One region of the Lentzea sp. NPDC058450 genome, then DNA from elsewhere that is predicted to be linked to it. Evidence: riboswitches for the same ligand, from Rfam matches in the RefSeq annotation. Region 1 holds a riboswitch; each other region holds the start of a gene.
The links. Region 1 has a riboswitch for cobalamin ahead of cobN (cobaltochelatase subunit CobN). Riboswitches for the same ligand answer to the same signal wherever they lie in the genome.

Region 1 (7,295 bases):
ATCGACGTGCTCGTCACCAAGGACAGCGGCGGGGCGATGACGTCGGCCAAGCTCGACGCCGCCCAGCAGCTCGGGATTCCGGTGGTGGTCGTGCGCAGGCCACCGCTCCCGCCGGCGGAAATGGTGGCCTCCGTGGACGACGCCGTCAGCTGGTCGGGTACCGCCGGGGTGTGAACACCACGCCCTGCGCGGTCACGATCGTCTGGGACGAGCCGATGATCAGCAGGCAGCGCATGTCGATCGTGGCCGGGTCCAGCGTGCCGAGCGTGAGGACGCGGATCTCCTCTTCCGGGCCGCCGACGTCACGTCCGACGACGACCGGGGTCTCCGGCGCGCGGTGCTGGAGCAGCAGGTCGCGCATGTCCGCCACCTGGTGGGTGCGGGCCTTCGACGCGGGGTTGTAGATCGCGATCACCAGGTCGGCCTTCGCCGTGGCGGTGAGGCGGTCGGCGATGACGTCCCACGGCTTGAGGCGGTCGCTGAGCGAGATCACCGCGTAGTCGTGCCCGAGCGGCGCACCCGCCTTGGCGGCCACGGCGTTCGCGGCCGTGACACCGGGGATGACGCGCACCGGCACGTCGTTCGTCTCCGCCGCCACTTCGAGGACCGCCGTGGCCATCGCGAAGACGCCGGGGTCGCCCGAGGAGATGACCGCGACCCGCGCGCCCTTGCGGGCCAGGTCCAGGGCGAAGGCGGCGCGTTCGGACTCGACCTGGTTGTGCGAGGAGTGCTTCTTCTGGCCGGGGCGGTGCGGGACCCGGTCGAGGTAGGTGCTGTAGCCGACCAGTTCATCGGCCGCCTCCAGCTCCTGGCGGGCCTCCGGGGTGAGCCACGCGCGGTCGCCGGGGCCGAGGCCGATGACGACGACCTCGCCCTTCGGCCTGGCGGGCTTCGACTGGCTCGGCAGCACGGCGATCGAGAAGTACGGGACGTCGGCGGGGTCGACGTCGGCCAGCGGCGACATCTTCTGCCTGCCGGTGGTCGCGCGCTCGACGTACCAGGCGCCGTCGAGCCTGCCGGACGCTTCGAGCGCCTCCCGCACGTTGCCGAAAGTGCGGCCCAGCTTGAGGATCGCGGCGGAGTCGGTGTCGGCGAGACGGCTCGCGAGCTCGGCGGGCGGGAGCGTGCCGGGCAGGATCGTGAGCACCTCGTCGCGTTCGACGAGTGGCGTGCCGAGGACCGCACTCGCGCCGCTCACCGACGTGACGCCGGGGACGACCTCCCACTCGTAGCGGTCTTTGAGGCGCTTGTGCATGTGCATGTAGGAGCCGTAGAAGAACGGGTCTCCGGCGGCGAGCACGACGACGTCGCGGCCCGCGTCGAGGTGCGCGGCCAGCGTGGCGGCGGCCTCCTCGTAGAAGGCGTCGATCTCGCCCTGGTAGTCGTCCGTGTCCTCGGTGGTGACCGGGTAGACGAGCTGTTCCATGATCTGGCCGTCGCGGAAGTAAGGCGCCGCAATGGTTTTCGCGACACTCCGGCCGTGGCGCGCGCTGTGGAACGCCACCACGTCGGCCTCGCTGATGAGCCGCGCGGCCTTGACCGTCACGAGTTCGGGGTCGCCCGGACCCAGGCCGACGCCGTAAAGTTTGCCCGTCACTCTTCCTCGCTCGCGATCGCGTTGATGGCCGCCGCCGTCATGGCACTGCCGCCGCGCCGTCCGCGCACCACGAGGTGCTCCAGATCCGTTGCGGCCAAAGCTTCCTTGGACTCCGCGGCCCCGATGAACCCGACCGGGATGCCGAGGATCGCGGCCGGCCGAGGTGCCCCGGCGGCGATCAGGTCGAGGAGGTGGAACAACGCCGTGGGCGCGTTGCCGATCGCGATCACCGCGCCGCCGAACCGGTCCTGCAGGAGCTCGAGTGCGGCGGCACTGCGCGTGTTGCCGATGGCCTGCGCTCGGGCCGGTGTGCGCGGATCCTGCAGGTAGCACAGGACTTCGTTGTCTTTGGGCAGCCGTCGGCGGGTCACACCGGACGCGACCATGTTGGCGTCGCACAGGATCGGCGCGCCGCTGCGCAGGGCGGTGCGGGCGTCGCGAACGACGTTGGGCGAGAACGCGACGTCGGCGGGCAGGTCGGTCATGCCGCACGCGTGGATCATGCGGACGACGACCTGGGCGACGTCGTCGGGGAACCCGGTGAGGTCCGACTCCGCGCGGATGGTGGCGAAGGACTGGCGGTAGATCTCCGCCCCGTCCTTGATGTACTGCGTCAACGGATCTCCTCGTAGCCGTCGCCGGTCGCGACGAACTCGATCACTTCGCCCGCCGGGCGGCCGCAGCGGCGGGCACAGCCCGACCAGTGCACAGGGCGGGAGTGCGGGGTGCCGAGCCACGCGCGCGCGTCGGCTCGGACATCGGAGAGCGATTTGGCGCAGCCGGGGCGGCCGGTGCAGGCGCTGACGCCGTGCCAGGGGGAGCGCGGGTCGGTGATGAGGCCGGAGACGTCGGTGCCAGCCGGCACGACCAGGCTGCGCCACGGGGTCAGGCGCAGGGCGGTGCCGGGGAGTTGGGTCGCGTCGAGGCGGCCGAGTGGGACGCCCGGGGTCAACGGTGAAGGTGCGACAGGGGTCACAGCCGGGGTGATGCGCGGGGCGTCCGAAGTGCCGAAGTGGGCGGTGATCTTTCGCACACCGTCGTCCACTTCGGACAGGCGCCAGGCCGAGCCGCGCCACTGCTGGAAGAGGCGGGCGGCGGACACCACGGCGTCCACGGGATCGGTCACGCGGACGCCGGTGTCCTGGCCCGCGAGCAGCAGGGCGAAGACGCCAGGGGAGACGCTGACCAGCCCGAAGTCCCCGCCGAGCCCACTCGCCGCGGCACCCACCGTCAGCAGGAAGCGGCCCGGCAGGTCTGCCAGCGAGGCGTCCGCGCACAGTGCCGAGTCCAGAGCGTCGACCAGCGGCTGGTTGTCCTCCAACGGCGCCGCGATGATGTTGCGCATCCGCTCGTGCGTGGCCGACGGCAGCAGCCCCGCCGCAGCCAGGCGCGCACCCAGCTCCACGCCGTCCGCCAGGCCCCTGATCTGGAGGTTCGCCCGCGAGGTCAGCTCGACGGCACCCGAACCCAGCTCTGCGGCGGCCTCCCGGACCACGTCCCACTGAGTAGCGGAAAGGGTGCCGCCCGGCACCCGGATGCGCGCCAGCCCGCCGTCGGCCGCGGCGTGCAGCTCGACGGCGCCGGGGCAGGCATCCGGGTGACTACGCATAGGTCGGACTGTAACCCGCCGGTTAGGGTGAGCCCGAACGACGAAGCGCAGGAGGAAGCCGGTGTGAATCCGGCGCGGTCCCGCCACTGTGACCAGTGCACGACGCTGGGAGTCAGGAACTCCGCTTCGGCCGTCACCCGCAACCTGGGGCGAGGACCCCACGAGGGATGGAGCCTGCGTGATCCTGCTGCTGTCGACCTCCGACACCGACCTGCTGTCGGCGCGTGCGAGCGGTGCCGAGTACCGGCTCGGCAACCCCGCGCGCACGACCGTCGACGACCTTCCCGGGCTCGTGGAGGGCGTCGAGCTGGTGCTCGTGCGCATCCTCGGTGGCCGCAGGATGTGGGAGGAAGGGCTCGACTGGCTGCTCGCCTGTGGGCTGCCCGTGGTCGTGCTCGGCGGTGAGATGCAGCCCGACGCGGCGCTCATGGAGCTGTCGACGGTGCCCGGTGGCGTGTGCGCGGAGGCGCACCTCTACCTCGCGCACGGCGGTCCGGCGAACCTCACCGAGCTGCACAAGTTCCTCTCCGACACCGTGCTGCTGACCGGCCACGGCTTCGCGGCCCCCGCCGCCACCCCCACGTGGGGTGTGCTGGAGCGGGAGGAGACGAAGGCCGAAGGTCCCACGGTCGCGGTGCTCTACTACCGCGCGCACCACGTCGCCGGGAACACGGCGTTCGTGCACGCCCTGTGCGACGCCATCGAGGCCAAGGGCGGCAAGGCCCTGCTCGTGTACTGCTCGTCGCTCAGGACCGCCGAACCCGAGCTGCTCGACACGCTGCGCAAGGCTGACGCGCTGGTCGTCACGGTGCTCGCGGCGGGCGGCACGAACCCCGCCAAGGCGTCCGCCGGTGGCGACGACGACGCTTGGGACGTCGGCGCGCTCGCCGCGCTGGACGTGCCGATCCTGCAAGGGCTGTGCCTCACCTCCAGCCGCGAGACGTGGGACGAGAACGACGACGGACTGTCTCCTTTGGACACCGCGACCCAGGTCGCGATCCCGGAGTTCGACGGCCGGATCATCACGGTTCCGTTCTCCTTCAAGGAGATCGACGAGGACGGGCTCACCGTCTACGTCGCCGACCCGGAACGGGCGCTGCGCGTCGCGGGCATCGCGGTGCGGCACGGCAGGCTCAGGCACATCCCCGTCGCCGAACGCAAGATCGTCGTGATGCTGTCGGCGTACCCGACGAAGCACTCGCGCATCGGCAACGCCGTCGGCCTCGACACCCCCGCGTCGACCGTCCGGCTGCTGAAGGCCATGCGGGAGCACGGGTACGACATCGGCGACGAGCTGCCGGGCGTCGACGAGCTCGACGGCGACAAGCTCATCCACGCGTTGATCGCGGCCGGCGGCCAGGACGCCGACTGGCTCACGCAGGAGCAGTTCGAGAGCAACCCGATCCGCATCGCCGCGGCCGACTACCGCGAGTTCTACGAGACGCTGCCGGACGACTTCCGCGAGTCGATGCAGGAGCACTGGGGCGAGGCGCCCGGCACGCTCTTCGTCGACCACTCGAAGTCCAAGGACGGCGAGATCGTGCTGGCCGCGCTGCGGTCCGGCAACGTCGCGGTGATCGTGCAGCCGCCGCGCGGGTTCGGCGAGAACCCCATCGCGATCTACCACGACCCGGACCTGCCGCCGTCGCACCACTACCTCGCGGCGTACCGGTGGGTCGAGTCGAACTTCGGCGCGGACGCGGTCGTGCACGTCGGCAAGCACGGCAACCTGGAGTGGTTGCCCGGCAAGACCGTCGGCATGTCGGCGTCCTGCGGCACGGACGCGGCGCTCGGCGACCTGCCGCTGATCTACCCGTTCCTCGTCAACGACCCGGGCGAGGGCACTCAGGCCAAGCGCCGCGCGCACGCCACGCTGGTCGACCACCTCGTGCCGCCGATGGCCCGCGCCGACAGCTACGGCGACATCGCGCGCCTGGAGCAGTTGCTGGACGAGTACGGGAACATCTCCGCGATGGACCCGGCCAAGGTGCCGGCGATCCGCGCGCAGATCTGGACGCTGATCAAGGCCGCGAAGCTCGACCACGACCTCGGCATGGAGGACCGGCCGCACGACGCGGAGTTCGACGAGTTCATCCTGCACGTCGACGGCTGGCTGTGCGAGGTCAAGGACGTCCAGATCCGCGACGGCCTGCACATCCTCGGCGAGGCGCCGACCGGCAGCGTTCGCGTCAACCTTGTGCTCGCCATGCTCCAGGCACGGCAGATGTGGGGCGGCCAGGTCGCGGCACTGCCCGGCCTGCGGGAGGCGCTCGGGCTCACGACCACGGGCCGCGAAGACGTTGACGCGGTTGAGGAAGAGGCTCGCGGGCTCGTCCAGGCGATGGAGGACGCGGGCTGGGACCGTGCCGCCGCAGCGGGTCTGCACGAGTCGGAGGACGTCCAGAAGATCCTGGAGTTCGCGGCCGTCGAGGTCGTGCCCCGGTTGGCCCGCACCACCGACGAGATGACGAACGTCCTGCACGCGCTGGACGGCGGCTACATCCCGGCGGGCCCGTCGGGTTCTCCGTTGCGCGGCCTGGTGAACGTGCTGCCGACCGGCCGCAACTTCTACTCGGTCGACCCGAAGGCCATCCCGTCGCGGCTCGCGTGGGAGACCGGCCAGGCGATGGCCGACTCGCTGCTCGCCCGGTACCGCGACGAGAACGACGGTGAGTGGCCGCCCTCGGTCGGCCTGTCGGTCTGGGGCACGTCCGCGATGCGCACCGCCGGCGACGACATCGCCGAGGTGTTCGCGCTGCTCGGCGTCCGGCCGGTGTGGGACGACCAGTCCCGCCGCGTCACCGGGCTCGAGGTCGTCCCGCTCGACGAGCTGGAGCGCCCGCGCGTCGACGTCACGATCCGCATCTCCGGCTTCTTCCGGGACGCCTTCCCGCACGTCGTGTCCATGTTGGACGATGCCGTGCAGCTGGTGGCCGCGCTGGACGAACCGGCCGAGCAGAACTTCGTGCGCGCGCACATGCTCAAGGACCTCGAAGAGCACGGCGACGAGCGCCGCGCCACGTTGCGCGTCTTCGGTTCCAAGCCGGGCGCGTACGGTGCCGGCGTGCTGCCGTTGATCGACAGCCGCAACTGGCGCGACTCGTCCGACATCGCCGAGGTCTACGCGGTGTGGGGCGGCTACGCCTACGGCCGCGGCGTCGACGGCATCGCCGCGCGGGCGGACATGGAGTCGGCCTACCGCCGGATCGCGGTGGCGGCCAAGAACATCGACACCCGCGAGCACGACATCGCCGACTCGGACGACTACTTCCAGTACCACGGCGGCATGGTCACGATGGTGAAGGCGTTGACGGGCAAGGCACCCGCCGCGTACGTCGGTGACAGCACGCGCCCCGAGGCCGTCCGCACCCGCACGCTGACCGAGGAGACGTCGCGGATCTTCCGCGCCCGCGTGGTGAACCCGCGCTGGGTCGGGGCGATGCGCAACCACGGCTACAAGGGCGCGTTCGAGCTCCAGGCCACCGTCGAGTACCTCTTCGGCTACGACGCCACGACCGGGGTCGTCGCCGACTGGATGTACGAGAAGCTCACCGAGACGTACGTGCTCGACCCGGAGACCCGCAAGTTCATGCAGACGTCGAACCCGTGGGCGTTGCACGGCATCGCGGAACGCCTGCTGGAGGCGGCCGAGCGCAAGATGTGGGAGCACCCGGAGGAGTCCACTCTGGACGCGCTGCGGGCGGCCTACCTGGAGACCGAGGGCGACCTGGAGGACGGCGCCTGATCGACCCGGACGCAGCAGTGGCCTGACGACGGGGCGAGGCGGGCGGTGACGCCGTGCGCCTCGATCCCGTCGAGCAGGCCGCTGACGAGGCAGAGGTTCATGCCGCACACCAACTCGGTGTGCCGGTGCGCCAGGCTGTGGAACGGGCAGTTCCGCAGCAGGATCGACGTTCCCTCGACCCGTGGCTCGAAACCCAAGCGCGCCAACGCCTCCACCACGCCGTCCGACGGGTCCGCGGCATCGGCACCCCACTCGTAGGCCCGCCGGTTCAGGATCACCCGCGCCGGCTCACCGGTCTGCTCGGACTCCACCACCGCGTCCGTCAGCAGGTGGCTCGCGGCCTC
Region 2 (7,295 bases), on a different contig from region 1:
TTTGACGCCGTCCTAGCGCGATCGCTACCGTTGGTGACCGATCGTCCACCTGGCGCAACGAGGAGTGGTCCGTGAGGGGTAAGCGGCTTGCCGTGCTGGTAGCGGTGATCGCGCTGGTCAGCGGCGGTACGACGGCCGATGCGATCGTTGGGGGGACACCCGCGCGGGTGGCGGACACCCCGTGGGTTGTGGCGATCACCACCACGGACGGTCAGCTGATCTGCGGCGGCGCGCTCGTCGCCCCGGACAAGGTCATGACGGCCGCTCACTGCGTGACCCTCAAGGGCGTGCTCGGCAAGAACCAGCGTCCGCCGGAGCAGCTCAGGGTGGTCGCGGGCCGCACGGACCTGCGCGACAAGGCCGAGGGCGTCGACGCGGCCGTGTCGGCGGTGTGGCGGCACCCGGACTACGTCGAGGTCACCAAGGGTGACGACGTGGCGGTGCTGACGCTCGCGCAGCCGGTGCCTTACCGGACGATCGCGCTCGGCGAGGTCGGGGACGACGGCGTGGTGCTCGGCTGGGGGCGCACGGCGGAGAACGTCCCGCCGGCCATGTCGCTGCGCAAGGTGACGGTGCCGATCCTGTCCGACTCCGAGTGCCTGCTCAAGGAACCCGACTACCGGCCGGGCGCGATGCTGTGCGCCGGGCGGGGTGGCCGGGACGCGTGCACCGGCGACTCGGGCGGGCCGCTCGTGGTGCGCGGCCGGCTCGCGGGCGTTGTGTCGTTCGGCCGCGGCTGCGCACGGCCCGATGAACCTGGTGTCTACACCCGGCTCGCGAACTACCGGCAGACGCTGGGCTTCTGATATCCACGACCAGGTGCGAACCACACAGTTTCCCGCCACCCTGCGGCGGCAGTGGGGCCTCGACCTGAGCCCCGACCAGCTCTACGCGATCCTGCGACTGCGGCAGGACGTCTTCGTCGTGGAGCAGAACTGCGTCTACGCCGACGTCGACGGCCGCGACCTCCACCAGGGCACCCGGCACTTCTGGCTGGAAGCCGAGGGCTCGCACGAGCCGCTCGCGTACCTGCGGCTGCTCGAGGATCCCGACGGCACGCTCCGGATCGGCCGCGTCGCCACCGCGCGCATGGCCCGCGGCCGCGGCTACAGCCGCCGGCTCATGCAGGCGGCGATCGCGGACATCGGCAGCACACCGGCGGTGCTCGACGCGCAGACGTACGTCGCCGACTTCTACGCGTCGTTCGGGTTCGTGGCCGAAGGGGCCGAGTTCATCGAGGACGGGATTCCACACCTGCGGATGCGGCGCTCTCCCTGATCACGCGCACCGCGCGCTCGATGTCGGCCTCGGTCAGATCGGCGCGCGCGGTGAGCCGCAGCCTGCTGACCTGGTCCGGCACCGACGGCGGCCGGAAGCAGCCGACGACCACGCCGCTCGTGCGGCACGTCTCGGCCCACCGGAACGCCTGCTCCGGCCCCGGCGCCCGCACGCTCACCACGGCCGCGGTCGGCGTGCTGACCTGGAACCCGGCCTCCTTCAGGCGGTTGCTCAGGTCGTGCGCCACGGTCAGCGCGCGCTCGGGACGGTCCGGCTCCTCGCGCAGGATCCTGATCGCCGCGAGGGCCGCCGCCGCGCTGCTCGGCGCGAGCCCGGTGTCGAAGATGAACGGCCGCGCGGTGTCGATCAGGTGCCTGATCACCCGGCTCGGGCCGAGCACCGCGCCGCCCATCGCGCCCAGCGACTTGCTCAGCGTCAGCGTCGTGATCACGTCCGGCTGCTTGATGAGACCCGCCTCGGCCACCGCGCCGCGGCCGCCGGGACCGACCACGCCCAGGCCGTGCGCGTCGTCCACCACCAGCGCCGCACCGGTCTCGCGGCACACGGCGTGCAGTTCGTTCAACGGGGCGATGTCGCCGTCGACGCTGAAGACCGAGTCCGTGACGACGATCGCGCGCCGCTTACCTCGGGTCTCCAGCGCGTGCCGGACCTTGCCGACGTCGCAGTGGTCCGCGACGACGACGTCGGCCTTCGACAGCCGCGTGCCGTCGATCAGGGACGCGTGGATGTGCTGGTCGGCGACGATCGCCGTGCCGGGGCCGGACAACGCCGTGACCGCGGCGAGGTTCGCCATGTAGCCGCTGCTGAACACCAGCGCGGACTGCGAGCCGCAGAAGTTCGCGAGCTCGAACTCCAGCTCGGCGTGCAGCTCGGTCGAGCCCGTGACCAGGCGCGATCCGGTGGAACCGGCACCCCACTTCAGCGTGGCGGCAGCGGCGGCACCGGCGACGCGCTTGTCCTTGGCGAGCCCGAGGTAGTCGTTGCTCGCGAGGTCGAGGTCCGTCGAGTCCGACGTGCGCGGCCGCAACCGCCGGGTCAGACCGGCCTTGGCTCGCGCTTCAGAGCGGACGTCGATCCAGTCGAACGTCGACTCACCAGGACTGGAAATCGCCTCAGTTGTGCTCACGGTCACCGCCTGAGTCTCCCATCTGCCCGCTAGCGTGCCGCTCGTGGACCTGTTCACCTTCACGCGCGCCGAACTCACCTCTCCGGTGCAGTTCCTCGGCGGGCGCTGGGTGGTGTCCGACTACGACGACGTGCGCGCCGTGCTGGCCGATCCCGTCACCTACCTGCCCGACAACGCGCTGACCGCCGTGACACCGGTGGCTCCGGCGGCGCTGCGGTCCCTGGTCCGCGCGCGCTTCTCGCTCCCGCCGACGCTCGCGAACAACGGGTCGGAGTCCCACGCTGACCTGCGGCGACTCGTGGCGTCGTTCTTCACGGCCGCGCGCGTTGCCGCTGCGGAGCCTCGCATTCACGAACTGGTTTTGGAACGGTTGGGTGGTACGGATCTCGTGCGGGACCTGGCCTGGGACCTGCCCGCGATCGTCCTGATGGAGCTGCTCGGCCTGCCCAACGTCGACATACCGACTTTGAAGCGCTGGAGCTCGGGGTCGCTGGAGTTCTTCTGGGGCGACATCACCCGCGACCGCCAGCTGGAGCTGGTCGGCGACGTCGGCGACTTCCACCAGTGGCTGATCAAGCGCTACCACGCCCGCGACGGCGAGCTGTTCTGCGCGCTGGCCGACGCCGGTGTGTCCGCGGAGGACTCCGCCGGTCTCTGCTACTTCCTGCTGATCGCCGGCCAGGAGACCACGACCCAGCTGCTCTCGACGGCGTTGCGCCGGGCGTTGCAGGACCGCGAGCTGTGGGCGCGGCTGCCCGAGCCGGGCGTCGCGGAGGCGTTCGTCGAGGACGTGCTGCGGACCGAGACGCCCGTGGTGACGTGGCGGCGGCTGACCGCGCGGGAGGTCGTGCTGTCCGGTGTGCGCGTTCCGGCCGGTGCGGAGCTCGTGTTGTTGTTGAGCGGTAAGGAAACCGACCCGCGCCATCTGGCGTTCGGCTACGGCCGCCACTTCTGCCTCGGCGCCGGCCTGGCCCGCCTGGAGGCCGCCGTGACCCTGCGGACGGTGGCTCGGCACGAGCCGTCGTTGCACCTGGTAGGGCCGAGGCCGGAGTGGCTGAACCTGCTGTCGTTCCGCGCGCCGAAGTCGGTCACGGTCGCGCGATGAGCTTGCCCCGCGTGGTGCGGGCTTCGAGCGCCTCGTGTGCCGCCGCGATCTCGTCCAGCCGGTAGACCTCGCCGAGGGACGGCCGGAGACCGAGCTTCAGCACCTCCTCCGGGGTCGTGTCGCGGGGGAGGCCCAGGACCGCGACGCCCTTGCGGAAGATGTCGCTCGCCGTCACGTCCAACGGCTCGCCACTGGCGTACCCGAACACGACCATGCGCCCGACACCGTCCTTGAGCAGCTCGAACGCGCGTCTCCCGACCTCGCCGCCGATCGACTCGAACACGACGTCGACCGGCTCCAGGTCGTCCCAGTCGTAGCCGAGACCGCCCTTGCTGGACGCGGCGAGCACGGTCGCGCCCGCCCGTTCCGCGAGTTGGACGAGCAGGGTGCCGACGCCGCCGGCCGCCGCCTCGACCAGCACCCGGTCGCCCGGCCGGATCCTCGCCGCCCTGGCCGCCGCGACCGCGGTGGTGCCCTGGAGCAGCAACGCCAGCGCCTCGTGGTCGCTCACGTCGTCGGGCACGTCGATCGGGTGCTCGATGACGGCCTTCGTGGCGTAGGCGCCGTCGCGTGGCACACCCATCACGCGGCGGCCTTCCGCTGTGGTACCAACGACTTCCGAGCCGAGCACCGCGGGCAGGCTCGGTCCCGGGTACCACGGGAAGAGCTCCCTGCCCTTGCCCCGGCGGATCACGGTCTCGCCGTAGTTGAGGCCGATCGCGGTGACGTCGACGAGCGTCTCGCCGACGGGGTCCGGCACCTCCTCGACCCGCAACACCCCGGGCCCGCCGAACTCGTGGAACCGCACTGCCTTCATCTCGCATCCCCTCGATAAGCGGACCGCCGGTCCGGTTGCTAATATACGGACCATCAGTCCGCTTGTGTCAAGGGAGAGCTCGTGGAACGTGCCGACGCCGCCCGCAACCGGGCCGCGATCCTCGCCGCCGCCACGCGGTTGATCGGTGAACGCGGCATCGACGCCGTGTCGGTCGACGACGTGGCGATCGCCGCCGGGGTCGGCAAGGGCACCGTGTTCCGCCGGTTCGGGGACAAGGCGGGCCTGGTCGGCGCCGTGGTGGACGAGACGGCCGCCTCGTGGATCCAGACCGCTTCGTTGGAGTGCCGCTCCGCCGGAGAGTTCGCCGGCACGCTCTTCGACCACGTGCTGGCGTCGTTGCCGCTGGTCATCGCCGTGGAACGGACGACGGTCCGCAGCTGCGAGGGCAACTTCGCGATCACGGTCGAGCGCCTGGCCCGGCTGGTCGGCTCGACGTTCAAAGCGCACACCGTGCTGGCAGTGCTGCGGGGTGAGCACATCGAGTTCCTGCTGGCCCAGGGCATGACGGCGGCGGAGATCCGGGTGGGGGTCATTTCGCTCGCCGACACGCTGGCGGCTGAGGTTTGATGCTGGGGTGTTGAACCGACAGCTCTCCGGAGTCCGCAAGAAGACGTTGCTGGAGTCGCTCGGCCCGGTGCCGGACGTCGACCCCGACCGCTACGGCGACGGCGGCCCGGTGGGCGCGCTGGAGGAGCGGGTCGCCGCGTTGCTGGGCACCGAGGCCGCGCTGTTCGTGCCGACCGGCACGATGGCGCAGCAGATCGCGTTGCGCTGCTGGGCGGACCGCACGCACAACCCGATCGTCGCGATGCACCCGCGAGCGCACCCGTTGAACCACGAGGACGACGCGCTGACCGTGCTGTCCGGGCTGCGGCCGATCAAGGTGCGCAACGACGACGTCGGCACGTGCCCCGAGCCGTTCGGGACGCTGCTGCTGGAGGTGCCGGACCGTGAGGCCGGGTTCGTCCTGCCGACCTGGGACGAGCTCGTGGCGGTGGTAGAGGCGGCCCGCGAACGGGACGCGGTCGTGCACCTCGACGGCGCGCGGCTGTGGGAGAGCACCTTCGGGCTGGGCAGGTCGTTGCCCGAGATCGCCGGCCTCTTCGACTCGGTCTACGTCTCGTTCTACAAGTCCCTCGAAGGCATTTCGGGCGCGGCGCTGGCGGGGAGCCACGACTTCGTCGAGCAGGCACGGGTCTGGCGGCACCGGTACGGCGGCATGGTGTTCCAGCAGTGGCCCGCCGCGTTGTCCGCGTTGCACGGCCTGGACACGGTGTTGCCTCGCCTGGGTTCGTACGTCGCGCACGCCAAGGTCGTCGCCGCCGCGATGGACCAGCCCGAACCTCACACGCACCAGTTCGCGCTGCATCTGCCCGGCGACCCGGCCAGGCTGAAGGAGGTGGGCGGGAAGTTCCTCGGCGGGTTCTGGCCGGACGGACCGCTCGCCAAGACCGAGGTGACCGTGGCCGGGCCCGCGCTGGAGTGGACGGCGGACGAGGTCAAGGCGGCGTGGACCGAGTTTCTGGAGTCGATCTAGCGACGTCGCTCACCTGGCTGTTGGACCCGGCCTTGCGAAATGCGACGATGCCGGGGCTGTGAGGGGAGTGCGAGGAAGCCGGTGTGACTCCGGCGCCGTCCCGCGACTGTGACCGGTTTTGGACGCCGGAAGTCAGGAACTCGTCCCCCTCTTCACCTGACCGCGGGCGTGGACACCCGAGGAAGGACTTCGCCGAGCATGTTCCCGTTTTCGGCTGTCGTCGGCCATGACGACCTCCGGCTCGCCCTGCTGCTGAACGCCGTGCACCCCGGCATCGGCGGCGTGCTCGTCCGAGGTGAGAAGGGGACCGCGAAGTCGACCATCGTGCGCGCCCTCGCCGCGTTGCTGCCCGAGCTCGACATCTCGGCCGGCTGCCGGTTCGGCTGCGCGCCGGGGACCGCCGACTGCCCCGACGCGCCCCACGACGGGGTGGAGCGACGGCCAGCGCGGCTGGTCGAACTGCCCGTCGGCGCGACCGAGGACCGGCTCGTCGGGTCGCTCGACCTGGAGAAGGCGCTGACCGAGGGCGTCCGGGCGTTCCAGCCCGGACTGCTGGCGGCCGCGCACCGGGGCGTGCTCTACGTCGACGAGGTCAACCTGCTGCACGACCACCTGGTCGACCTGCTGCTCGACGCCGCCGCGATGGGGCGCGCGCACGTCGAACGCGAGGGCGTGTCGGTGTCGCACCCGTCGCAGTTCCTGCTGGTCGGCACGATGAACCCCGAGGAGGGCGAGCTGCGGCCGCAGCTGCTCGACCGGTTCGGGCTGACCGTCGCGGTGAAGGCCGCGCGCGACGTGGCCGTGCGCACCGAGGTGATCCGCCGCCGGCTCGCCTACGAGGCCGACCCGGCCGGGTTCGCCGCGCGGTGGGCCGACGAGGACTCGCAGCTGAAGCAGCAGATCACCGACGCCCGGTCGCGGTTGGCCGGAGTGTCCCTTCCGGACGGTGAGCTGCGCCGGATCGCCGCCGTCTGCGCGGCTTTCGAGGTCGACGGCATGCGCGCGGACCTCGTGGTCGCCCGTGCCGCGATCGCCCACGCGGCGTGGCGGGGCGCCGGCGCCGTCGAGGAGACAGACGTCGAGACCGCCGTCCGGCTCGCGTTGCCGCACCGGCGCCGCCGCGACCCGTTCGACGAGCCCGGCATCGAGGAGCAGCAGCTCGAGGACGCGATGAAGCAGGCCGCCGAGCACGCTTCCGATCCTTCCGGCGACGAGGGCCCGGACGACGACGGTCCCGGCGGTGGCGAGCTGCCCGAACCCCAGGAAGGCCCGAAGGGCAACGGGAACGCACCGGCCGACCGTCCGGCACCGGAGCCCGCGCCCGCTTTCAAGGCGCGGCTGCTGGAGGTCCCCGGGGTCGGGGAAGGCGCGCCGGGCAAGCGTTCCCGCG
Region 3 (7,295 bases), on a different contig from region 1:
CCGACGGGTGAAATCCGGGTCGTGGACTACAAGACCGGCGCCGCGCCCCGCGAGATCGGCGAGGCGAAGGCGTTGTTCCAGATGAAGTTCTACGCCCTGGTGCTGTGGAAGCTGCGCGGCGTCGTGCCGCGCCAGTTGCGGCTCATGTACCTCGCCGACCGCCAGGCCCTCGCCTACCAGCCGGACGAGTCGGAGCTCGCGCGGTTCGAACGCACGCTGGACGCCATCTGGCAGGCCATCATGCGCGCCGCCCCGACCGGTGACTTCCGCCCCAACCCGAGCCGCCTGTGCGACTACTGCGACCACAAGGCGTTCTGCCCGGCGTTCGACGGCACCCCGCCGCCCTACCCGGGCTGGCCGGAGCCGGACGACACCGAGACCCTCCAGGACCGCGACCGATGACGGCCTTCTACCTGCCGCTGGACGACACCACGTTCCGCGCCACCGAGCACACCGTCGGCCCGTGGGGCCCGGACAGCCAGCACCTGGGCCCGCCCTCGGCGTTGCTGGTGCGCGCGTTGCTCGGCCTCGGCAACCCGTCGTCGGCGCTGGCCCGCGTCACGTTCGAGGTGCTGGGCCCGGTCCCGGTGGCGGACCTGACGGTGTCCACCTCGGTAGAACGCCCAGGCCGTTCCGTGGAACTGCTGGCAGCATCGCTGTCCTACAACGGCCGTGCAGTGCTGACGGCCCGTGCGTGGCGCATCGTCGCCGCGGACACCACCGCCGTAGCGGGAGGCGAAGTGCCTTTGCTGCCACCACCTTCCTCCGCCGTGCCGATGGAGATCCCCGAACACTGGGGAGGCGGCTACCTGGCGGCCGTCGAGTGGCTCTCCGTGTCCGGCGGCATCTTCACGCCGGGCGACGCCCAGGTGTGGGCCCGCCCGCGCGTAGCCGTGGTCGAGGGCTTCGAGCCCAGCCCGGAAGAGCGCCTGTTCTCCGTAGTGGACTCCGCGAGCGGCGTATCGTCCCGTGTGGACATTCGCAAGTGGTACGCCATCAACACAGACCTGACCGTCCACCTGCACCGCCGCCCGGCCGGCGAGTGGGTCGGCATGGACGCGCGCACCACCATCGGCCCGGACGGCGTGGGGCTCGCGACCAGCGTGGTGCACGACGCGGACGGCCCGGTGGGCACGACGGCACAGGCGTTGTTCGTCCGCGAGCGCTGAGTCACGGCGAGGGGATCCGCCGCACCCGCACCCGGCGGTGTGCCCGACAACGCTGACCAGGTCACGCGGTCCGACGCTCACCGCGAACCGGAACAGCGCCGACCGGCTTCCCCTGTCATCCGCTCCGAGTCAGGCTCGAACGCGATGTCGAGTTCGTCCGAGCCATGTCCTCGGGGCCGCCAGACGGAAGATCGGCGCAACCAGTCGGCGGAATTCACTCGACCGGAGCAGAACCATTCCACGTCAACAGATCCAGGCGTGCGGGTACCTCACAGGACGCAACGGGAGTCGCAGCGTCACCACCGTCCACAAAGCCACGACACCCCGCGATCAACCATCCCTCGGCCGGGTTCTACCGCCGCACTCGCGCGGACAGCGAGGGTGGGGAGCGGGGAGGACACATGGCGAGGAAGAACCGCAGGAAGAGAGCCACGTCGTACCTGGTCTTCATCGGGGTCTTCGCGGTCTTCTGCGTCGTCGCGCTCAACCGCGAGAACTACTGGCGTGCCGCGGTGTTCGGTGTCGCCGCGCTGTGCTGGATCGTCGCCGCACGGTTTCCCGTCAAGTGTGCGGTGACAACAAGACAAGGCCTGTCGTGCCGCAACGGCGCCAACGGCGTGCTGTTCGGGTGCAGCCAGGCCGGCCACACGTGGATCAAGTTCCGCGCCCACTTCGGCCGGCACGAACGCGTCCGCGCCGCCGCTGCCCCGGCGAGGACGGCCGCGGTGAGCATCGCCGAGCCGGGGCGGGCCACCGTCCTGTTCTGGCTCACCGTCGTCGCCACGAGCGCGGGTTTCATCTCGATGACCACGGACGTCATCGGCCTGTTCGAGTGACCGCGAGAGGGCGTAGCGTCAGCGGGACTGTGAAGAGGTTCGCGAACCGGCAGGAAGCGGGCCGCGCCCTCGCCGCGCGACTCGCCGAACAGCCCTGGCACGACCCGCTCGTCCTCGGCCTCCCGAGAGGCGGCGTCCCAGTCGCCAAGGAGATCGCGACCCACCTGAACGCCGAACTGGACGTCGTCGTCGCCCGCAAGATCGGCGCGCCGGGCCACCCCGAGTACGGCGTCGGCGCCGTCACGGCCGACAGCGAGCCGATCTACGACCCCAGAGTGCTCCGGGCCCTGAACCTCACCGAGGAACAACTGGGTCACAAGGCCGACGAGGAACGCGAAGAAGCCAGAAGAAGAACGGCGCTCTACCGCGGCGACAGACCGCTGACCATCGCTGGCCGCGACGTCATCCTGGTCGACGACGGCCTGGCGACCGGTGTCACCGCCAGAGCGGCGCTCCACCACATCGCGGGTCACGGCCCGGGCAGCGTCACCCTGGCCGTCCCGGTGGCCGCGAGGGACGCGGTCGAGACGTTCCGGACGCCGGTGGTCGCCCTCCTCACGCCGAGGCACTTCCAGGCCGTGAGCCGCTGGTACGACAGCTTCGATCAGACCACGGACGACGAGGTGCTCAGGGCGCTCTCGTAGTGCGACACCACGGGGAACGGCGAGTAGAAGCGGTGCAGCAGCTCCGACCACCGCGCATAGGTCGGCCCCTGCCGGAACCCCACCGTGTGGTCCTCGACCGAGTCCCACCGCACGAGCAGCAGGTACCGCGCCGGCGTCTCCAGGCAGCGCAGCAGTTCGAGACCGCGGAAGCCCGGCGAGGCGGAGATCAGCTCCCGCGCCTCGCCGAACGCCCACTCGAAGTCCTGCTCGGCACCCGGCAGGACGTCGAGCAGGGCGTGCTCCGTGATCACAGGCGGCAGAACCTGATGTCCGAGGCCAGCACGGCCTTGGCACCGATCGCCGCGAGCGCGTCCATCACGTTGTTCGCTTCCTTGCGCGACACCATCGCCCGCACGGCCGCCCAGTCCGGGTTGGCCAGCGGCGCGACCGTCGGCGACTCGAGGCCCGGCGTCAGCGCGATGGCGTCGTCCAGGATCGAGCGCGGGCAGTCGTAGTCGAGCATCAGGTACTGCTGCGCGAACACGACACCCTGCAGACGGGCGGTGAGCTGCTTCTTCGCCGCCGTGAGCTCGGAGCCGTTGCGGTGGATCAGCACGGCCTCGGACTCGCAGATCGGCTCGCCGAACGGCACCAGGTCGTGCTGGCGCAGCGTGCGGCCGGAGCCCACCACGTCGGCGATCAGGTCGGCCACGCCGAGCTGGATCGAGATCTCCACGGCGCCGTCGAGGCGGATCACCTTCGCGGTGATGCCGCGGGCCTTGAGGTCGCGGCCCACGAGCTTCGGGTACGCCGTGGCGAGGCGCTTGCCCTCCAGGTCGGAGACCTTCCAGTCGGTGCCGCGAGGCCCCGCGTACCGGAAGGTCGACGAGCCGAAGCCCAGCGCCAGCAACTCCTCGACGGAGGAGCCGTTGTCGTCGGCGCCCGAGTCGGCGGCCAGGTCCCGGCCGGTGATGCCGAGGTCGAGGTCACCGGACGCCACGTAGATCGCGATGTCCTTGGGGCGCAGGAAGAAGAACTCGACGTCGTTGTTGTTGTCGAGCACGGTCAGGTCACGCGGCTCGTGCCGCTGCCGGTAGCCGGCCTCGGTGAGCATGGCGGAGGCGCGTTCAGCGAGCGCGCCCTTGTTCGGGACTGCTACGCGCAGCATGTGGAAGTCTCTTTCAGAGGTACTTGTAGACGTCTTCGAGGGTGAGCCCACGGCCCAGCATGAGCACCTGGAGGCGGTAGAGCAGCTGCGAGATCTCTTCGGAGAGCTTCTCGTCGGACTCGTACTCGGCGGCGATCCAGACCTCGCCGGCCTCCTCCAGGACCTTCTTGCCCTGCGCATGGACCCCGGCCTCAAGCGCTGCGACGGTGCCGGAACCCTCCGGCTTGGTGGCGGCTCGTTCGGTCAGTTCAGCGAACAGGGAATCGAAGGTCTTCACGGCACGACATCCTCCCATCCCGCGGACCCCCGTCCACACCGCGGTCGCATCTGTCCCAGGCCGTGGACTTGACTTTCTCCCCAGCTGCAACTGAGGAGCCCCGCCCGACTCACGTCGGACACCATTCAGGTGTGTCTCACGACACAGGATTCCTGCTTCTCCGCCGACCGCGGAAGGGCGGGCCCTCGCCGTCTCACATCAGCTCCACAGGCATCGCCCGAGTCGCCTCGGGCTACGGCTCGACCAGCCGCAAGGATGTTCTTCGCCGCGTTCAGGTCCCGGTCGTGCCGGGTGCGGCAGATCGGACACGTCCAGTGCCGAATGGACAGACCCAACTCGGCCAGCAGATGTCCACAGGCTGAACAGGTCTTGCTGCTCGGGTACCAGCGATCGACGACCACGAGCGTCCGCCCTGCGCGATGCGCCTTGTACTCCAGCATCGCCCGGAACTCACCCCACGCCACGTCGCTGATCGCACGGGCCATCCGCCTGCTCCGAACCATGTTCGCGACAGCGAGATCCTCGATCGCGATGAAATCAGCGCTGCGGACGATGCGACTGCTGGTGCGGTGCAAGAAATCGCGGCGAGCGTTGCCGACCTTGCGATGCGCGACAGCAACTCTTCGCTTTGCTTTGACGCGATTGTTGGAGCCTCGCTGCGTCCTGGCCAGACGCCGCTGGTGACGAGCGAGGTTGCGCGCCTTGCGTTCCAGACACCGGGGATTGGCGATTCGCTGACCGTCGCTCGTGACGATGAAGTCCTTGACGCCGAGGTCCAGGCCGATCATGTGACCGGTGACCGGCAGCGGTTCGGGATCACTGGTGTCCACTGTGAACGTGACGTACCAACGCTGATCGGCTTCTCGTGCGACCACGATCATGGTGGGTGCGAGTCCGCTCAAATTCACTCGATCGAACGACCACACGAAACGCATCGGACCCGTTGTCTTGGCCAGGTGCAGCTCCCCGGCGCGCATGCGGAACGCGGACCGGGTGAAGTGCGCCGACTGCCGACCGTTGCGCGACTTGAAGCGCGGGAACTTCGCGCGCCCGGCGAAGAAGTTCCGACAGGCCGTGTACTGGTGGCGAAGCGTCTGCTGAAGAGGCACGCAGGACACTTCCGACAAGAAGGACAAGTCGTCGCTGCGCTTCCAAGCAGTCAGCGCGGCATCGGTCTCCCGGTACGAGGTGCTCTTGCCCTCGGTGCGGTAGCGAGTCGACCTCTCGGCAAGAGTCTTGTTCCACGCCAGGCGCACGCAGCCAAACGTGCGGTTGAGCATCGCGATCTGATCGGGGTCCGGGTAGGCCCGGCAGCGGTACGCCGTCCTCACAGCGCCAAGCCAGCCGATTGAAATCGCCCCGATTCGGGCCCTCTCCCACCTTCCGGGAAGATTCCACCCCGTAGCGTGAACTTCCGTGTCTGAGTTCGCCGAGGTTCTCGAAGCGCTGCGCCGGGTGCGCGGGATCAACCCGTTCTTCGCCCTCGACGTGGGCCGTCCGGACGAGTCGTGGCTGCCGGGAACGGCGCTGCTCGACGGTCCCGCGCTCAAGACCACCATCGACGCCATCGCGGTCCGCTACCGCGCCGAGGAGCCGAGGGTCGCGGCGAGCCTGTTCTTCCTCAGTTACACGGCCCGGTTGCTCAGCCCGCTCACGGCCGCGAACCTCCCGATCGACGTCCGGCCGGAGAACCTCTGGTGGCAGCACCACCCGCAGAACGGCCTGAGCGTCCGCATCGACGCACCGAGACTGGGCCCGCCGGCCGCCGCGGCGCTCGAACCGGTCGTGGCGGCGATCCAGGCGGTGACGCCGGTGGCGAGCGGGTTGTTGTGGGGCAACGCGATGTCGAACGTCGCGGGCGCGCTCAAAATGGTCGTGCGCGCACACATGCTCACCGCGGAGGAAGCGGAAGAACGGGGCGAACGGCTCATGAGCGCACCGCCGTTCGAACAGGCGGGAGAATTTCTGTCCTTTCCCGGCGAGCTCGGGTTCCGGCGCCGGTCGTGTTGTCTCTACTACCGCGTTGCCGCAGGTGGGAAGTGTGGTGACTGTCCACTCGTGAAGTGAGGAACGCAACAACTCTTATGGCCGGTTGTGCTTAACCGCCGGCTCAACTTACGGTGCACGCGCCGCAGTGACGGGAAGCCGGTGTGAATCCGGCGCGGTCCTCGCCACTGTGACCGGGAAGCGATCCCCGCCGAGCACGTCACTGGTCCCCGCCGGGACTGGGAAGACGCGGGGGCAGCGTTGATCCGGGAGTCAGGAGACCGGCTGCGGCGCCGCTAGGAGAGTTGACCTTCCACGAGGTATGGAGGAGCCCGTCATGACGAGCCCCGCAGCAAGCCTGTCCGCCGTCCGCGTGCCCAAATGGGCCTTCGCCGTCTCACTGCTCGGCCTGATCGTCACGTACCTGGTCCTGCAGGAGAACGGCCTCGCGCTCGGCGCGGGTTCCGAGTTGCTGCACGAGTTCTTCCACGACGGCCGTCACGCCCTCGGCGTCCCCTGCCACTAGATCCACGCAGATGACGACGACGTACAAGTCCATCGCACTACGCGGAGCAGCGGCCGGCGCCATCGCCGGTGTCGCCTCCGCACTGGTGCAGTTGCTGGTGACCGAGATCCCGATCCGGGCCGCGCTCGCGGTCGAGGAGGCTCGCGCACCCGCCGGCGAAGAGGCCGGCCACTCCCACGGCGGCGAGGAGGAACTCGTCAGCCGCGGCGCCCAGGTCGTGGGCGGCATGCTCGGCGTGGTGATCGTCGGCATCGCGGTCGGCCTGGTGTTCGCCACGGCCTACGCGCTGTCGAAGCGCTGGTTCACCGACCGCACGCCGTTCAGCCGCAGCTTCGCCTTCGGTGCCGCGGTCTTCGGCGCCGTGGCACTGCTGCCGTGGATCAAGTACCCGGCCAACCCGCCCGCCGTGGGCGACCCGGAGACGGTGAACTACCGCACCGCGCTCTACCTCGGCGTGGTGGTGGCCGGCCTGCTGATCGTGTGGGGCGCGAGCTGGCTCGCCGAGCAGCTGCGCGCGCAGTCCCAGCCCGTGCGCACGACGGCGGTGCTGCTCGCGGTCGTCGCGGCCACGGCCGTGGTGCTGCTCGCGTTCCCGGCCCCGCCGGACACGATCCCCGCGGACATGCCGGTGAACGTGCTGTGGCAGTTCCGCCTCAGCTCGCTCGCCCAGCTGGCCACGCTCTACGTCGGCATCGGCGTGGTGTTCGGCCTGCTGATCGACCCGGCCG
Region 4 (7,295 bases), on a different contig from region 1:
GGTCTCGCCCCAGGTCGTGCTGCGGGTGCTGCGCAGGTCCACGCCGCCGGTCGCCTCCGCCGACGCCCAGGTGCTGACCGAACGCGAGCTGGAGGTCGTGCGGCACGTCGCGAAAGGATTGAGCAACAACGAGATCGCGCCTCTGATGAAGGTCTCGGTGTCGTCGGTGAAGGCCTATCTCGCGTCGGTGCAGACCAAGGTCGGTGCGCGCAACCGCGTGGAGATCGTCGCGTGGGCGTTCCGCGCGCACGTGGTGGCCGGCTGACCATGGCCGTCCGGCCAGTCCCCTCGCGTCCGGTTGCCCGAACGGCCATGATCTTGGTGCTGTCCGGCCGATCTGGCGCCGCGGCTCGTCCCGGCAGTGTTCGGAGGTGTGAAGAACCTCTGGGGCGCAACAGTTCTCGGCCTGCTCGTCTGGGTGCTCGTGCGCAGCTTCGGCACCGGCGTGATCGACCTCCGCGTCTACCTCGCGGGCGGCGAGGCGTGGCTCGGCGGCACCAGCCTGTACACCGCTGACTTCCACGCCTACAAGGGTTTGCCGTTCACCTACCCGCCGTTCTCGGCGACGCTGTTCAGCGCCCTGACGCCGTTGCCGCTGGCCGTGGCGGCACTGCTGTTCTCGGTGCTGGGCATCGGGTTGTTCACGGTGGCCGCACGGGTGTGGGCGGGGTTCGGTCTGATCGCGGTGTTCCTGGTGCTCGAACCGATGCGCACCACGCTCGACCTGGGACAGATCAACCTGGTGCTGCTCGGTCTCGTGGCGCTGGACTGCCTGCTGCCGCGCACCTTCTGGCCGCGGGGGATGCTCGTCGGGCTGGCCGCGGCGATCAAGCTGACCCCGGCGATCTTCGTGCTGTTCTTCCTGTGCCGGGGGCGGTGGCGGCCGGCCCTGACCGCCGTGGCGACGTTCGGGGCGTGCGCCGTGCTCGCGCCCGGCCAGGCGAGGCAGTTCTGGCTGCACGCGATGCTCGACCCCGAACGCGTCGGCGGCCTCGCCTACACGTCGAACCAGTCGGTGCGCGGCTTGCTGGTCCGGATCGGCGCGCCGGAGTTCGCGTGGTTCGTCGCGGTGGCGGCGGTGCTGGCGTTGACGCTCGTGGTGCTGCCCCGGTTGCGGGACGACCTGACGGCCCTCGTGGCGACGGCGGCGGCGGGTCTGCTGATCTCGCCGGTGTCGTGGTCGCACCACTGGGTGTGGATCGCGCCCGCGTTGATGTTGTTGCGCGGCAGGGTGAGGATCTTGGTGGCCGCGGTGTTCGCCGTCGGACCGCACTGGCTGTTGCCGTCGGCGGGGGACAAGGAACTGGCGTGGACGTGGTGGCAGCACGTCGTCGGCAACACCTACGTGTGGCTCGCGCTCGCGTTCCTGGTCTGGTGCGCGGTGCGGCCGGGCGCGCTCACCCGGCCGCGTTCGCTCGATCAGGCGCTGAGTGCGCGGGAGTCCTCGATCGCCGCCCGCCGCGCGAGCCGGTGGGCCCGCCGGATCTCGGCCTCGCCGAAGCGCCGCCGGTCCTCGTCCGTCACCGGCACCACCGGGGGCACACCTCGCGGCGTGCCGAGTTCGTCGACGGCCACCAGCACGATGTAGGCCGACGCCACGTGCACCGCCGGGACCGTGCTGTCCCAGCGGTCGGCGAGCGCCCGGACCCCGATCTCCATCGAGGTCGCGCCCGCCCAGTTGACCTGGGCGTGCAGGTGCAGCACGTCACCGACGCGCACCGGCACCCGGAACGTCATCTCGTCGATCGCCACGGTGACCGCGGCACCCTCGGAGTGGCGGGCCGACACCACCCCGGCCAGCGAGTCGGCGAGTTTCATCAGCACCCCGCCGTGGACGGTGCCCATCAGGTTGGTGTCGTTGTTGTCCATGATCTGCGACAGCGTCAGCCGCGACTCGGCGGGTGACCTTCCGGGCAGCACTGGGTGAATCACAAGCTCTCTCCTCGCGAGCGTGCGGATGGAACGCCGGCGGCAGGTCTTCGGACTCGTGGGCGTACCGCTCGCTCCTACCGGCCACCGCTTCCCAGGCTGGTGCCACGTCAGTCAGCCTTCGCCGCGTCTTCGGCGCTCAGCAGGTCACCTCGCGGCACCGGCCCCACACCCCGGTACAACCAGTACAGGGGTGTGGGGCCGGTACCCCGATGCGACCGTCTGAACACCGAAGACGGGGCAAAGGCTGACTGCCGCGGCACCACCCAGTGCTTCCTGGCAGCTTTCGTTCCCACTCACCGCTGCGGGGCAGTCCCGGACTCACACCGGGTTCCCTCTTGCCTCGCTCCCGTTGCCGGGGAGCGAACCGTCAGCCCGGTCAGCCTAACCCGCACGCGCGAACGGGGGCCCCGGCGCGTGGCCGGGACCCCCGTTCGCGCAGGTCACTAGCGGGCGAACTGGAACCAGTTCACGTTCGCCAGGTCACCGCCCGTGCCGCCGGCCGCCACCAGGTACAGCCGGTGCACGCCGGTCGCACCCGACGCGGCGGCCGTGCGGCTCGTCCACGTCTGCCAGCCGCCCGTGCTCGCCGCGGGCACCGTCGCGACCACCGGGCCGGTCGGGCTGTCGAGGCGGAACTGCAGCGTGCCGTTCGCCGTGGAGCCCGACGCGAGGCGCGTGGTCACCGACGTCGGCGGCGTGGCACCGAAGTCGACGTCCGCGTAGGCCACGTAGTCGCCCGGCGTCAGGTAGCCGACGTTCTGGCCGCAGCCCGAGTCGGTGCACCGCTCGACCTGCGTGCCGCGCTGCTCGTCGTAGTACGAGGCGCCGATGATGTTGTAGGCGTTCTGCGTGGCCGGGAACTGCGTGCCGAAGCCGTACGGGAACAGCGGTGCCTTGCCGTCGCCGACGTTGATCGGCTGCTGCGAGGCGCTCTGCATCCACGTGAACGGCAGCGTGCCGGTCGGCTTGTAGTCGCCGAAGAGCACGTCCGCGACGCCGTTGCCCTCGGTGCCGGGCAGCCAGGCCGCGACGAGCGCGGTCCACTGCGGCAGCTGCGCCGCGATGTCCAGCGGGCGGCCGGACACGAGCACCACGACGACCGGGACACCGGTGGCGCGCAACGTGTTCAGCGTCGCGATGTCCTCGGCGTCGAGGCCCAGGCCGCCGGGCCGGTCGCCCGCGCCCTCGGTGTACGGGGTCTCACCGATGACGGCGATCGCGGCGTTGTACGTGCCGTCGATGCCGGTGCCGTTGCGGTTGTACGTCACCGTCGTGGACGTCGACACGGCGCCGCGGATGCCTTGCAGCACAGTGGTTCCCGGCGTCACCGCGCCGCTGCCGCCCTGCCACGAGATCGTCCAGCCGCCGCTCTGGTAGCCGATGTTGTCCGCGCTCTTGCCCGCCACGAAGATCTTCGACGCGGTCTTGGACAACGGCAGCACGCCGTTCTGGTTCTTCAGCAGCACCTGCGACTTGCGCACGGCCTCACGGGCCAGGGCGCGGTGCGCGGCGTTGCCGACGGTCGGCGTGTAGGTGCGGTCGGTCAGCGGCTTCTCGAACAGGCCGAGCTCGAACTTCTTGGTGAGGATGCGGCGGTTGGCGTCGTCGATGCGCGACATCGGCACGCGGCCCGCCTGCACCTCCTGCTTGAGGTAGGTGATGAACTGCCGCCACTCGGTCGGCACCATGATCATGTCGAGGCCGGCGTTGATCGAGTCGCGCACCTCGGCCGCGGTGAAGCCGGGCTGGCCGTCGATCTGGTCGATGGCGTTCCAGTCCGAGACGACGAGGCCGCTGAAGCCGAGCTCGTTCTTCAGCACGTCGGTGATCAGGTACTTGTGGCCGTGCAGCTTCGTGCCGTTCCAGCTGCTGTAGGTGATCATCACCGAGCCGACGCCCTTGGCGATGGCGTCGCGGAACGGCGGCAGGTGTGTCGCCCGCAGCTCGGCCTCGCTGACCTGCGTGTTGCCCTGGTCGGTGCCGTTGGTCGTGCCGCCGTCGCCGATGTAGTGCTTGGCCGTCGCGAGCACCGAACCGGGGTCGGACAGCTTCGAGCCCTGCAGACCGGTGATCATCGTGGTCATCGCGGTGGCGTCCTGCGGCGTCTCACCGAACGACTCGTAGGTGCGGCCCCAGCGGTCGTTGCGCGCGACGCACAGGCACGGCGCGAAGTCCCAGTCGATGCCGGTGCCCGACACCTCCTCGGCGGTCGCGCGGCCGATCCGCTGCACCAGACCGGGGTCGCGGGTCGCGCCCAGGCCGATGTTGTGCGGGAAGATCGTGGCGCCGACGACGTTGTTGTGCCCGTGCACGGCGTCCACGCCGTAGATCATCGGGATGCCCAGCGGGGTGGCGATCGCCGCGCGCTGGAAGTTGTCGTACATGTTGGCCCACGACGTGGCGTTGTTCGGCGACGGCGCGGAACCGCCACCGGACAGCAACGACCCGAGCCGGAAGTTCGTCAGGTCGGCGTTGCTGACCGCGTTCCGCTCGGCCTGCGTCATCTGCCCGACCTTCTCGTCGAGCGACATGCGGCCCAGCAGGTCGGCCACCCGAGCCGGGATCGGCTGCGTCGGGTCCTTGTAGATCGGGTCGGCCGCGGCGGCCGTACCGGTGGGGATGACGGCGGCACTGAGCAGAAGTGCGGCCGCGAGGAACTTTCTCACAGGGCAGACCTCCGAGGGACGAGGTCCTGTTTACCTTGCGGCACAACAGGGTTGTGCCGGAGCGTAACGTGCGTTAACCAAGTGGTATAGACCATCGGGGAACCGGAACCAGTACCGGTTCCCCGGCTGGTCCTACCGGCACCAGGACCGCACCGTCTCCGCGAACTCGGGGAACTCGGCCTTGGCGGCCGCCAGCACCTCGGCGGGCGTGCGCGGCGCGATCCCGGAGTGCTCCTCCGCCACGGCACGCAGTTCGGCGTTCTCCACCCCGCTGTCGGACCCGAACTCGACGGCCTCCTGCGGCCCCACCCCGCCCGCGAGCAGCCACAGGAACTCGCCCAGGCTCGTCGCGACCGGCCCGACCTCACCCTCCGACCCGAAGAACACCACGGGCTGCGCCGTCAACGGCCCCTCGCGCACCAGCCAGAGCGTGGCGAGCCCACCCGTCCCGTCCTGCCCGAAGACCCGGAACGCGTCCCCGTCCAGCTCCTTGTTGCCGGTCCACGACCGGATCCAGTCCGTCGTCTCCTCGGCCGAGTCGAACTCCTGGTACGGCTCGTAGTCCATGTTGCCCGGCGAGGGCTCGTCGGCCTTCTCGTCGTACTCCCACGGGAAGTCGATGCCGCTGAGAGCGGCCAGCGCGGCGGGGAAGGCGCGGTCGTCAGTGATCTGCACCCGCGCACGCTACTTCAACAGATCGCGCGGCCACGGCGTCTTGGTGCAGGAGAGGAGTCAGCCATGCCTATGCCCAGGTGGTGGGGCCACATCAACAAGCGCGTGTTCAACCCGCACGCGCTCAGGAGCGGCAAGTGGGCGGTGCTCACCCACGTCGGCCGCAGCTCGGGGATGCTCTACCGCACCCCGATGGAGGCCCATCCGGTCGACGGCGGCTACCTCGTCGTCCTCGTGTACGGGTCCAAGTCCGACTGGGTGCGCAACGTGATGGCGGCGGGCCGTGCGAAGCTCACCGTGGGCGGCCAGGACGTCGAGGTGACGGCGCCGCGCGTGGTGACCGAGGCGGAGGCGTTCGAGGCGCTGGCCCCTGACGTGAAGCGCCCGCCGAAGTCGCTGCGCATCAAGGAGTTCCTCCGGATGGACGTCCTCTAGTCGGTGTGCTCGGTGGCGAGCTTGCCCAGGGCCAGCCGGTTCGTCAGGCCCGTCTTGGTCAGCAGGCTCGACACGTGCTTCTCCACCGTGCGGCGGGAGAGGTGCAGCTGCGCCGCGATCTCGTTGTTCGCGAGCCGCGCGCCGAGCAGCCGCAGCACCTCGTACTCCCGCACGGTCACGCCCGCGAGCCGCAGCTCGTCGGGCACCTCGTCGACGCCGGAGCGGCGTTGCGTGACGCGGACGCCCATCAGCCGCAGCTGGGCCCGGCAGGCGCCCGCGACGGCCGGGATGCCGGCGTCGTGGAAGTGGTGTTCGGCGGCGCGCAGCCACGTCTCGGGGTCGCCCCAGCCGTCGCGGGCCGCCGCCTCGCTGACGAGCCGCAGGCCGAGGTGGCGGGCCATCGGGTAGAGCAGGCCCACGTCGCCGCTCTCGGCCACCTGGGCGGCGGCCAGGTCGTGGTCGCCCGCCGCGCCGGCCAGGACGGCGGAGGCGAGGAGGGCGAAGTGGTGGTCCCAGCGCAGGCCCGCGGCCGGGTCGGCGACCACGGTGTCGTACTCGGCCATGGTGAGGTCGCCGTCGACGGCGCGCAGCAGCAGCGACAGGCCCAGGCGGCCGGTCAGGTGGTAGGTGGTCGGGGTGGCGCGTTCGGCCTCCAACGCCGCCGCGAGGTCCGCGCGGGCTCTCGGCCGGTCCTCTTCCAGCAGCGAGCAGAAGGTCGCCGCCAGGCCGTGCAGGCGGGCGGTGTGCTGTTCGCCGCCCGGTTCGGAGAGCACGGACCAGGCTTCGGTCAACGTTGTCCGGTCGCCTCGGTGGCCCGCGAGCACGGCGCGCAGCACGGCCATGAACTGGCCGATCTCCTGGAGCCCCAGGCGTTTCGCGGCCGACGAGACGTCCTCGACGACGAGGGAGGCGGCGGCGAAGTCGGCGCGCAGGACCAGCTGCAGGCCGATGTTGACCTCGGACTGGTAGCGGGCGATCACCGCGCCGATCCGGGACGCCAGGTCGCGGGCCTGTTCGAGGCGGCCCACGTCGCCGGAGCGCAGGGCGTCGTCGAGGCCCAGGCGCACCAGGGCGTGGATCTCCCAGATCGGCAGGTCGTGGGCGATCGCGAACGCGCGGCTGCGTTCCAGGTACGCGGTGGCGCGGGCCGGGTCGCGGCGGCGGGTGAGCGCGCCGAGCAGTTGCCACGCCTGGCAGGCGACGACCGGGAGCGGCACGCGTTCGGCGACGGTGGCGGCGCGCAGGGCGATCTCCTCGGCGCGTTCGAGGCCGCCGGGTTCGGCGCGGTCGAGCTCCAGGTGGGCCGCCACGACGTCGACGGGCGCGCAGTCCTCGGGGGCCGCGTCGCCGAGCAGGGCGCGGGCGATCTCGACCTGGGCCAGGCCGTCGGACGTGCGGCCCGCGAGGTTCGCCGCCCACGCGAGCTGGGTGTGCAGGCGGGCGCGGTGCGGGCGGTCGAGGCCCGAGCTGTCGAAGCTCATCGCCAGCGCCCGGTCGACCTGGCCCGCCTCGGTGAGCGCCAGCAGTTGGGCCTCCAACGCCTCGAAGCGCTGCACCGGGTCCTCGACGAGTTCCAGCGACCTGTCGAGC

Region 2: linked by a shared signal. The riboswitch ahead of ACFWNN_RS17645 (putative cobaltochelatase) and the one ahead of cobN (cobaltochelatase subunit CobN) in region 1 are both predicted to bind cobalamin.
Region 3: linked by a shared signal. The riboswitch ahead of ACFWNN_RS23410 (CbtB-domain containing protein) and the one ahead of cobN (cobaltochelatase subunit CobN) in region 1 are both predicted to bind cobalamin.
Region 4: linked by a shared signal. The riboswitch ahead of ACFWNN_RS08360 (acyl-CoA thioesterase) and the one ahead of cobN (cobaltochelatase subunit CobN) in region 1 are both predicted to bind cobalamin.

What each region holds. Positions count from the first base shown of each region.
Region 1 is NZ_JBHXLO010000008.1:270,682-277,976, forward strand. It holds gene ACFWNN_RS16060 (cobalt-precorrin-6A reductase) at 1-174, shown strand, start outside; gene ACFWNN_RS16065 (precorrin-2 C(20)-methyltransferase) at 146-1,597, opposite strand; gene ACFWNN_RS16070 (precorrin-8X methylmutase) at 1,594-2,214, opposite strand; gene ACFWNN_RS16075 (hypothetical protein) at 2,211-3,206, opposite strand; cobalamin riboswitch at 3,215-3,350, shown strand; gene cobN (cobaltochelatase subunit CobN) at 3,385-6,951, shown strand; gene ACFWNN_RS16085 (helix-turn-helix transcriptional regulator) at 6,912-7,295, opposite strand, start outside.
Region 2 is NZ_JBHXLO010000010.1:46,586-53,880, reverse strand. It holds gene ACFWNN_RS17680 (serine protease) at 72-806, shown strand; gene ACFWNN_RS17675 (GNAT family N-acetyltransferase) at 820-1,278, shown strand; gene ACFWNN_RS17670 (8-amino-7-oxononanoate synthase) at 1,232-2,425, opposite strand; gene ACFWNN_RS17665 (hypothetical protein) at 2,469-3,530, shown strand; gene ACFWNN_RS17660 (zinc-binding alcohol dehydrogenase family protein) at 3,514-4,347, opposite strand; gene ACFWNN_RS17655 (helix-turn-helix domain-containing protein) at 4,429-4,935, shown strand; gene ACFWNN_RS17650 (threonine aldolase family protein) at 4,943-5,905, shown strand; cobalamin riboswitch at 5,934-6,068, shown strand; gene ACFWNN_RS17645 (putative cobaltochelatase) at 6,104-7,295, shown strand, end outside.
Region 3 is NZ_JBHXLO010000015.1:65,160-72,454, forward strand. It holds gene ACFWNN_RS23365 (RecB family exonuclease) at 1-402, shown strand, start outside; gene ACFWNN_RS23370 (thioesterase family protein) at 399-1,169, shown strand; gene ACFWNN_RS23375 (hypothetical protein) at 1,571-2,005, shown strand; gene ACFWNN_RS23380 (phosphoribosyltransferase) at 2,035-2,649, shown strand; gene ACFWNN_RS23385 (antibiotic biosynthesis monooxygenase family protein) at 2,610-2,921, opposite strand; gene hisG (ATP phosphoribosyltransferase) at 2,918-3,778, opposite strand; gene ACFWNN_RS23395 (phosphoribosyl-ATP diphosphatase) at 3,792-4,055, opposite strand; gene ACFWNN_RS23400 (RNA-guided endonuclease InsQ/TnpB family protein) at 4,181-5,386, opposite strand; gene ACFWNN_RS23405 ((2Fe-2S)-binding protein) at 5,472-6,122, shown strand; cobalamin riboswitch at 6,193-6,325, shown strand; gene ACFWNN_RS23410 (CbtB-domain containing protein) at 6,379-6,567, shown strand; gene ACFWNN_RS23415 (CbtA family protein) at 6,578-7,295, shown strand, end outside.
Region 4 is NZ_JBHXLO010000004.1:43,141-50,435, forward strand. It holds gene ACFWNN_RS08350 (response regulator) at 1-265, shown strand, start outside; partial or broken gene ACFWNN_RS08355 (glycosyltransferase 87 family protein) at 446-1,159, shown strand; gene ACFWNN_RS08360 (acyl-CoA thioesterase) at 1,420-1,932, opposite strand; cobalamin riboswitch at 1,953-2,316, opposite strand; gene ACFWNN_RS08365 (carbohydrate-binding protein) at 2,376-2,765, opposite strand; partial or broken gene ACFWNN_RS08370 (glycoside hydrolase family 3 protein) at 2,790-4,598, opposite strand; gene ACFWNN_RS08375 (SMI1/KNR4 family protein) at 4,731-5,273, opposite strand; gene ACFWNN_RS08380 (nitroreductase family deazaflavin-dependent oxidoreductase) at 5,337-5,705, shown strand; gene ACFWNN_RS08385 (ATP-binding protein) at 5,702-7,295, opposite strand, start outside.